DNA from 2 places in the Undibacterium sp. genome. Region 2 is predicted to be linked to the other one. Evidence: predicted binding sites of a transcription regulator. Region 2 holds the regulator's gene; the other holds the start of a gene.
The links. Region 2 encodes FliA, which starts transcription of late flagellar genes. Its sites were predicted from a motif close to CTAAAGTTTNNNNNNNNNNNGCCGNTA; they were not measured.

Region 1: the regulator FliA is predicted to act here: its motif matches at 2,177-2,203, upstream of Q8K39_RS16605 (flagellin).

The regions. Positions count from the first base shown of each region.
Region 1 covers NZ_JAUXQE010000033.1:52,873-56,260, reverse strand. Annotated here, with positions in the region: gene Q8K39_RS16610 (flagellar protein FlaG) at 1-173, opposite strand, end outside; gene Q8K39_RS16605 (flagellin) at 262-2,082, opposite strand; gene Q8K39_RS16600 (tetratricopeptide repeat protein) at 2,420-3,388, shown strand, end outside.
Region 2 covers NZ_JAUXQE010000007.1:98,924-102,311, reverse strand. Annotated here, with positions in the region: gene flhF (flagellar biosynthesis protein FlhF) at 1-659, shown strand, start outside; gene Q8K39_RS04555 (antiactivator of flagellar biosynthesis FleN protein) at 652-1,482, shown strand; gene Q8K39_RS04550 (RNA polymerase sigma factor FliA) at 1,488-2,219, shown strand; gene Q8K39_RS04545 (flagellar motor protein) at 2,201-2,941, shown strand; gene motD (flagellar motor protein MotD) at 2,971-3,388, shown strand, end outside.

The DNA of each region.
Region 1 (3,388 bases), on a different contig from region 2:
TTATTAATTTCATCCGCAGAGGCGGCTTTGGGGCTTTGACTGGTGGCTCTGACCGGATTGGCAGTCTGCAGCGGCGCGGCGCTTTGCGCGATCTGAGGAGCGGTCGTCGCGGTGCTCAACCGATCTGAAACAGGTGCTCCTGACGATGAACTGGTAATCGATAGGACGTCCATGATGTTTCCTTAAAGTAAAATTCCCCTGATCATAAAATTGACCAGGGGACCACTCATTTTCAATGAAAAACTAAACTTATTTCATTGATTAGCCACGCAGCAGAGCCAAGACGCCTTGTGGTAACGCGTTCGCCTGAGCCAAGATTGCTGTACCAGCTTGTTGCAATACTTGACCACGTGTCAATGTTGCTGTTTCTTGAGCAAAGTCAGCATCACGGATACGGCTACGGGAAGCTGTCAAGTTCTCAGAAGTTGTATTCAAGCTGCTAACTGCTGAGGAGAAACGGTTTTGGTAAGCACCCAAAGAAGCACGTGAACTATTGACAGAAGCCAAGGCTGCATCGATAGTAGTCAGAGCCGCTGTGGCACCAGCCGCTGTAGTCAGGTCTAGTGATGAAACACCTGCACCAACCGTTGCAGTTGCTGAAGTGGCGCCAGCAGTCAAGCCGGCTGCTGTTGCACCTGCACCAGCAACTGTCGTTGTTGTAGCTGCCAAGCCAGTATTTGCCAGTGTTGCTGTACCTTTTACAGTAAAGGTGTAGCCAGCATTTTGCGAACTTGTCAATGTCAGTACGCCAGCAGCGTTAGATGCAGTAATGCCGGTTTCTCTAGTTTTTTGGTTAATTGCATCGCGAATGGCATCGCCTTGCAATGTTGCTGTAGCACCACCAGTAATTGCGCCAATGTCCACACCATTGATCTGAATGTCGCCAGCAGAGATATTGGAGTTAGTACCTGTGATGGTCGTACCAGTTGTTGCTGCACCTGTTCCGCCGTTCGCCAACACGATACCGGCAGAGCTGGTAGATGTCAGTTTGACAGTACCTGCTGTAGTTGTAGTTGCAGCAGCTGTGCCGATTGCTGTTGCAGCACCAGTAGTTGCACTACCCAGGCCAGTAACAGTTGCTGCCAAGCCAGTGGATGCATTGGTTTTGGAAACAGTAATGTTTCTGCCGTCAGCTGCTGTCAGAGCAACTGCACCTGTAGTAGTGTCAAATGCTGCAGTTACGCCAGTTTGTGAGGATTTTGCATTGATTGCGGCTGTAACTTGAGCACCACGTTCCGCAGCAGTGCCTGCAGCAGCAAGTGCCCCGATATCAACGCCGTTGATCAGAACATCGCCAGCAACGATGGCAGTAGCAAAACCAGTTGCAGCAGTGCCGCTGGTCGTTGTTGCCTGAGCTGTTGCTGTTACGCCAGTGGTACCGTTTGAAGCGTTGATTGCGGCAGCTTTGGCAATCGCACTACCTTTGCTATCAGCATAAGATACGCCGTCGCCGCTGGTTGCACCAATGTTGAAACCGTTGATCACCAGATCACCAGACTGGAAGCCGCCTACACCATTCACACCACCAGAGATATTGGTGGCATAGCTTGAGCTGGCACCAACACCCAGGCTGGATGATTTAGCACTGGCGATGGAAGAAATGGCAATTTGGTCATTTGATGTTGCATTTGCACCAACTTGGAAAGTTTGTGCTGTGAAGCTACCGTCCAGCAGATTCACGCCGTTAAAGTTGGAAGAGCTGGCAACACGGTTGATCTCAGAGATCAGTTGTGAAGCTTCGTTGTTCAGCGCAGCGCGGTCGCTGGCGCTATTGGACGCGTTAGCCGATTGAACCGCCAGATCACGGATACGTTGCAAGTTGGAGCCAATTTGTGTCAAATCGCCCTCAGCGGTTTGCGCAAGAGAGATACCGTCATTCGCATTACGAACAGCTTGATTCAAGCCGCCGATTTGTGAAGACAGACGTTCGGAAATCGCCAGGCCAGCCGCATCGTCTTTAGCACTATTAATGCGCAGACCAGAAGACAGACGTTGCAAGGAAGTGTTCAGGGACGACTGAGATGTAGTCAGATTGCGCTGAGCATTCAAAGACGAGATATTGGTATTAATAAATGAAGCCATGTTAGTTCTCCTTACCCAAGTTATGTAAATATGGCCGGTGGCCTTAAACTTTGGTCTGTGCTACCAATAATATTGGACCGCCGTTGCAATCAGGTATCGGACGCTTATTTCAAAAGTTTAATGGGTTGCTCAAAGTAAATATTTTATTTTGAGGGTAAAGTTGCTCTCAATACTCCGTTAAACGGCAGCATTTCAAAATACTTGAGACCATATATACGTTTATTTTCGGCTTTGACTTAACATTTTTTTGCTATTGTCGATGGTGAAAATTACTCTTTTTTATCTACATTAGAAATAATGGGGTGCAGTATTCGACCCGTTTTATTAAGGTTTTACTATGAGTCAATCCGCATTCCCCGCCGAGACGAATGAAAAAAATGCACAAATGACAGCGAAGGAGGCATTTGAGCAAGCCATACAGCAATTGTTGCATTTAGCGCAAGCAGCAACGGCAGCCGGAGATGTGCCTCATGCAATAGCGAACTACAAATTAATTTTGGACAATGCGCCAGAGCGGCCAGATGCAAATTTTGGGCTGGGGAAATTACTGGCTGTATCAGATTCTCCTGATACAGCGCTCATTTATCTGGAAACCGCAATCCAAGGGGCGCCACAGTGCGAAGAATACTGGGAGGCCTATATAGCAGTGCTGAATTTATTTGGCGATACAGAAATAGTACGTCAGGCCATGGAGTTGCGCGCAACGGTCTTTCATTCTGCCGTACCTGCACAAAAAGAACAGGAAGCGCTTGCCCTTGTTGAGCTTGCTCCTCCTGCGAAAGAAAGCACACAAGCCAAAACCTCTGCTGCGGCTACCGCTGCAGAAATGAGCAAACTGTCTTCATTATATGATAGGGGCAATTTTCAGGATGTAGAGCGTCTTGCACGCAAGCTGATACAGAAAAATGCTCCCAATGGCATTGTCTGGCGATTTTTGGGATTGGCTTTATTGAACTCGTCTCGCTTCGACGATGCTGAGCAAGCCATGTTGAAATCGCTGGAGCTATTGCCGGATGATGCCGTGGCGCACTTTAATTTTGCACTGGTGTCCGGCAAGAATAACAAGTTAACCATAGCCGAAGCCCATTACAGGAAGGCTCTGGAAATCGATGACAAGATGCTGGCTGCTTATAATAATTTGGCTAACCTGTTGCGGGTAGCGGGAAAGTTGATTGAGTCAGAAAGCTTTGTGCGCAAGTTGTTGGTACTTGCCCCCGATTTTGCCTTTGCCCACATTAATCTGGTCGGGATATTGCGGCAAAGAAAAATGCTTCCCCAGGCCCTGGAACTGGCGAAGCAGGCTGTG
Region 2 (3,388 bases):
CTGCCAAGCTGGCTGCCCGGTGTGTCATGCGTCATGGTCCATCCAAGCTGGCCCTCATCACGACTGATGGTTATCGTATCGGTGGCTTTGAGCAATTGCGCATCTACGGAAAAATCCTCGGTGTGATGGTGCATGCCGTCAAGGATGAAGCCGATTTGCGCATCGCCTTGTCCGAGCTCAAGAACAAGCATACGGTATTGATCGATACTGTCGGTGTCAGCCAACGCGACAAGATGGTGACCGAGCAGGTAGCAATGTTGTCTGGAACAGACACTCCAGTAAAGCGTTTGCTATGCCTGAATGCGACATCGACGGGTGAAACCCTGAGTGAAGTAGTGCGCGCTTATCAGGGTAATGGCCTGGCGGGTTGCATATTTACCAAACTCGATGAGGCTGCGACGATAGGGGGAGCGCTCGATATTGCGATCCGTCAAAAGCTCATGGTGTATTACGTCGCCAGCGGTCAGCGTGTGCCTGAAGACCTGCATATTGCCAATAAATTGTATTTGATCGACCGTGCTTTCAAGCTCAAGCGTGAGACTGCGGCTTTTCGCTATCTCGACGAGGAATTGCCACTGCTGATGGCTGGTGCAGTCTCTTCTTCAGCATCCGCCGCCAGAGCATCTGGCCGTGCTGGCAAGGAGGTGTTCCTTGGCTAGTTTTGATCAGGCAGAAGGCCTGCGGCGCATGCTGGCGGGGCCAAAACCAAGGGTGTTCACCTTTTTGTCGGCTTTGAGAGAGGATGAAAAGAGTGGCATGTTAGTCAATCTCGGCGTGTCGCTGGCGCGCCAGGGCAACCAGGTCCTGATGGTCGATGCCCGCGCCTCGGAAAACAGCGTAGGTGCATGGTTGAATGCCAGGCATGATCAGACCTTATTGGATGTAGCGAGACAACAGCGTACAATGAAGGAAGCTGTTAAATTGGTGGCTGCAGGCTTGTCAGTGACGATGCTGGCCAGGCATGCCTGGTTGCCGCCAGAAAGCGCGCGCCAGCTGTCGAGAGTTTTTGACACAGTGGCCAATAGTTCGGACCTGGTGATCGTTGATAGTGATATTAACCTGGACGATGCCTTCCCATTGGCGACGCTGGACGACAGCGAGCTGGTGATACAGGTATCTGCTGATCCTGACATGATCAAGGCAGCATATGGACTGATCAAGCGGGTTAGCAACCGGATAGGCCGGCGAGGTTATGGTATTTTGGTGTCCGGTGCATCAGAAAAAGAGGCGAGATTGATTTATACAAATATGGCGCAGGCGGCCAGCCGTTATCTGGCAGTGCCATTGCACTATGTCGGCAATGTGCCGGAAGACGAGCATGTCAGAAAGGCGGCGCATTTGGGACGTTCTGTGATTGATGCTTTTCCTAGAGCTTTGGCATCATTGGCGTTTTCCAGGCTGGCCGAGCAATTGGCGATGACTGCGCGTTCCACATTATGTGTAGAAGGAGTCCCTGAGCTGGGTGTCGGTCTTGGAATGTAATCAAAATGTACACCGCTAGCGGAAAATCAGATAAAAACTTCCTGTTAAGGGAGCATGCTCCACTGGTCAAGCGTCTGGCTTACCAGTTGAAGGCGCGCCTGCCTCCCAGTGTGGAGGTGGATGATCTTGTGCAGGCCGGTATGATAGGCCTGCTGGACGCCGTTAACCGCTATGAAGATACTCATGGCGCACAATTTGAAACCTATGCGGTGCAACGCATACGGGGTGCCATGCTGGATGAATTGCGCAGTAGTGACTGGTTGCCGCGCGGCGTGCGCCAGAACATGCGCAAGATAGAAAATGCCATGAATGTGCTGCAGCAAAAACTGGGGCGGCCACCACTGGAAACTGAGGTCGCCAAGTCACTCAAGCTCAGTCTGGAAGAATATCAGGACTTGCTGACTGACAGTGGCGGGCATCAGCTTGTGTATTACGAAGACTTTCACGACTCGGATACTAAAGAACATTTTCTCGACCACTATTGCTCAGACTTGTCTGGCGATCCTTTGCAGGATTTGCTCAACGATGATTTTCGCGATGCCGTCATTGGTGCGATCGACAGCTTGCCAGAGCGAGAGAAACTGCTAATGGGTTTGTACTACGAGCAGGAATTGAATTTGAAAGAAATTGGTGCCGTGATGGGGGTGTCGGAATCGCGGATTTCACAATTGCATAGTCAGGCAGTCGCCAGGCTCAGGGCATACTTAAGGGAGAAAGCGTGGACTGGGCTAGCATAGTCGGATTGATACTGGTGGTATTTGGCATCATCTCCGGGCAATTGCTGGAAGGTGGTCGTTTGTCTTCGCTGGTGCAACCAGCCGCATTTGTCATCGTTGTGGTTGGCACACTCGGTGCGGTCTTGCTGCAAAGCAGGTTGAGTACCTTCAAGCGTGGCGTGCGGATGCTGCGCTGGGTAATATCTGAACCGCCGGACAGTAGCAAGAAAAATGTTGCTGATGCGCTGATCTGGAGTGTCGTTGCCAGACGCGAAGGTTTCCTCAGTTTGGAACGCTATATGAATGCCTCCAATGATCCGTTCATCAGCAAGGGACTGCGCCTGGTGATTGATGGCATAGACCCGATACGCCTCAAAGACATACTGGATGTCGATATTTCCCTGTATGAGATGGAGCAGCGCCAGGCTGCCAAAATCTGGGAAGCCGCAGGTGGTTACTCGCCTACCATAGGTATTTTGGGCGCGGTGCTGGGCTTGATCCACGTCATGGAAAATCTCAGTGATCCATCCAAGCTGGGTGGTGGTATCGCAGTCGCTTTTGTTGCCACCATTTATGGTGTAGGGATGGCTAACTTATTGTTTTTGCCAGTCAGTAATAAATTGAAGGAAATCATAGGCCGTGAAGTCACGCGCCGCGAAATGCTTTCTGATATTTTTTATAGTATCGCCTTGGGCGATAGCCCACGCGTGGTAGAAGAAAGACTGACCAATCACCGTACTTAACACCAGAATTCAAGGTCGAACATCTATTTATGGCAAGGAAAAGATACCACGAAGAACCAGACAACCATGAAAGATGGCTGGTTTCCTACGCGGATTTTATTACCTTGCTGTTTGCATTTTTTGTCGTCATGTATGCAATATCCTCACTGAACGAGGGTAAGTACCGGGTCTTGTCAAATTCATTGACGGGCGCTTTTGGCAAGGTCATGACGGTTAATCCCAAGCCGGTAGATGCGCAAACCGAGCAATTGGTCAAACTTGATCCTCTTCCTTTGGTCAAGAACCGTGTTAGCGAGGGTTTGCGCAAAGAGCGGGCGCAAATGACCACCATGGCCAAAGATATTCTGACGGTATTGGAACCTCTTGTACGTGAGGGCAAGGTGCGCGTCACCCAGACCAGTCGGGGCATCACCATAGAAATCAATGCCAGCCTCTTGTTTGCGCCAG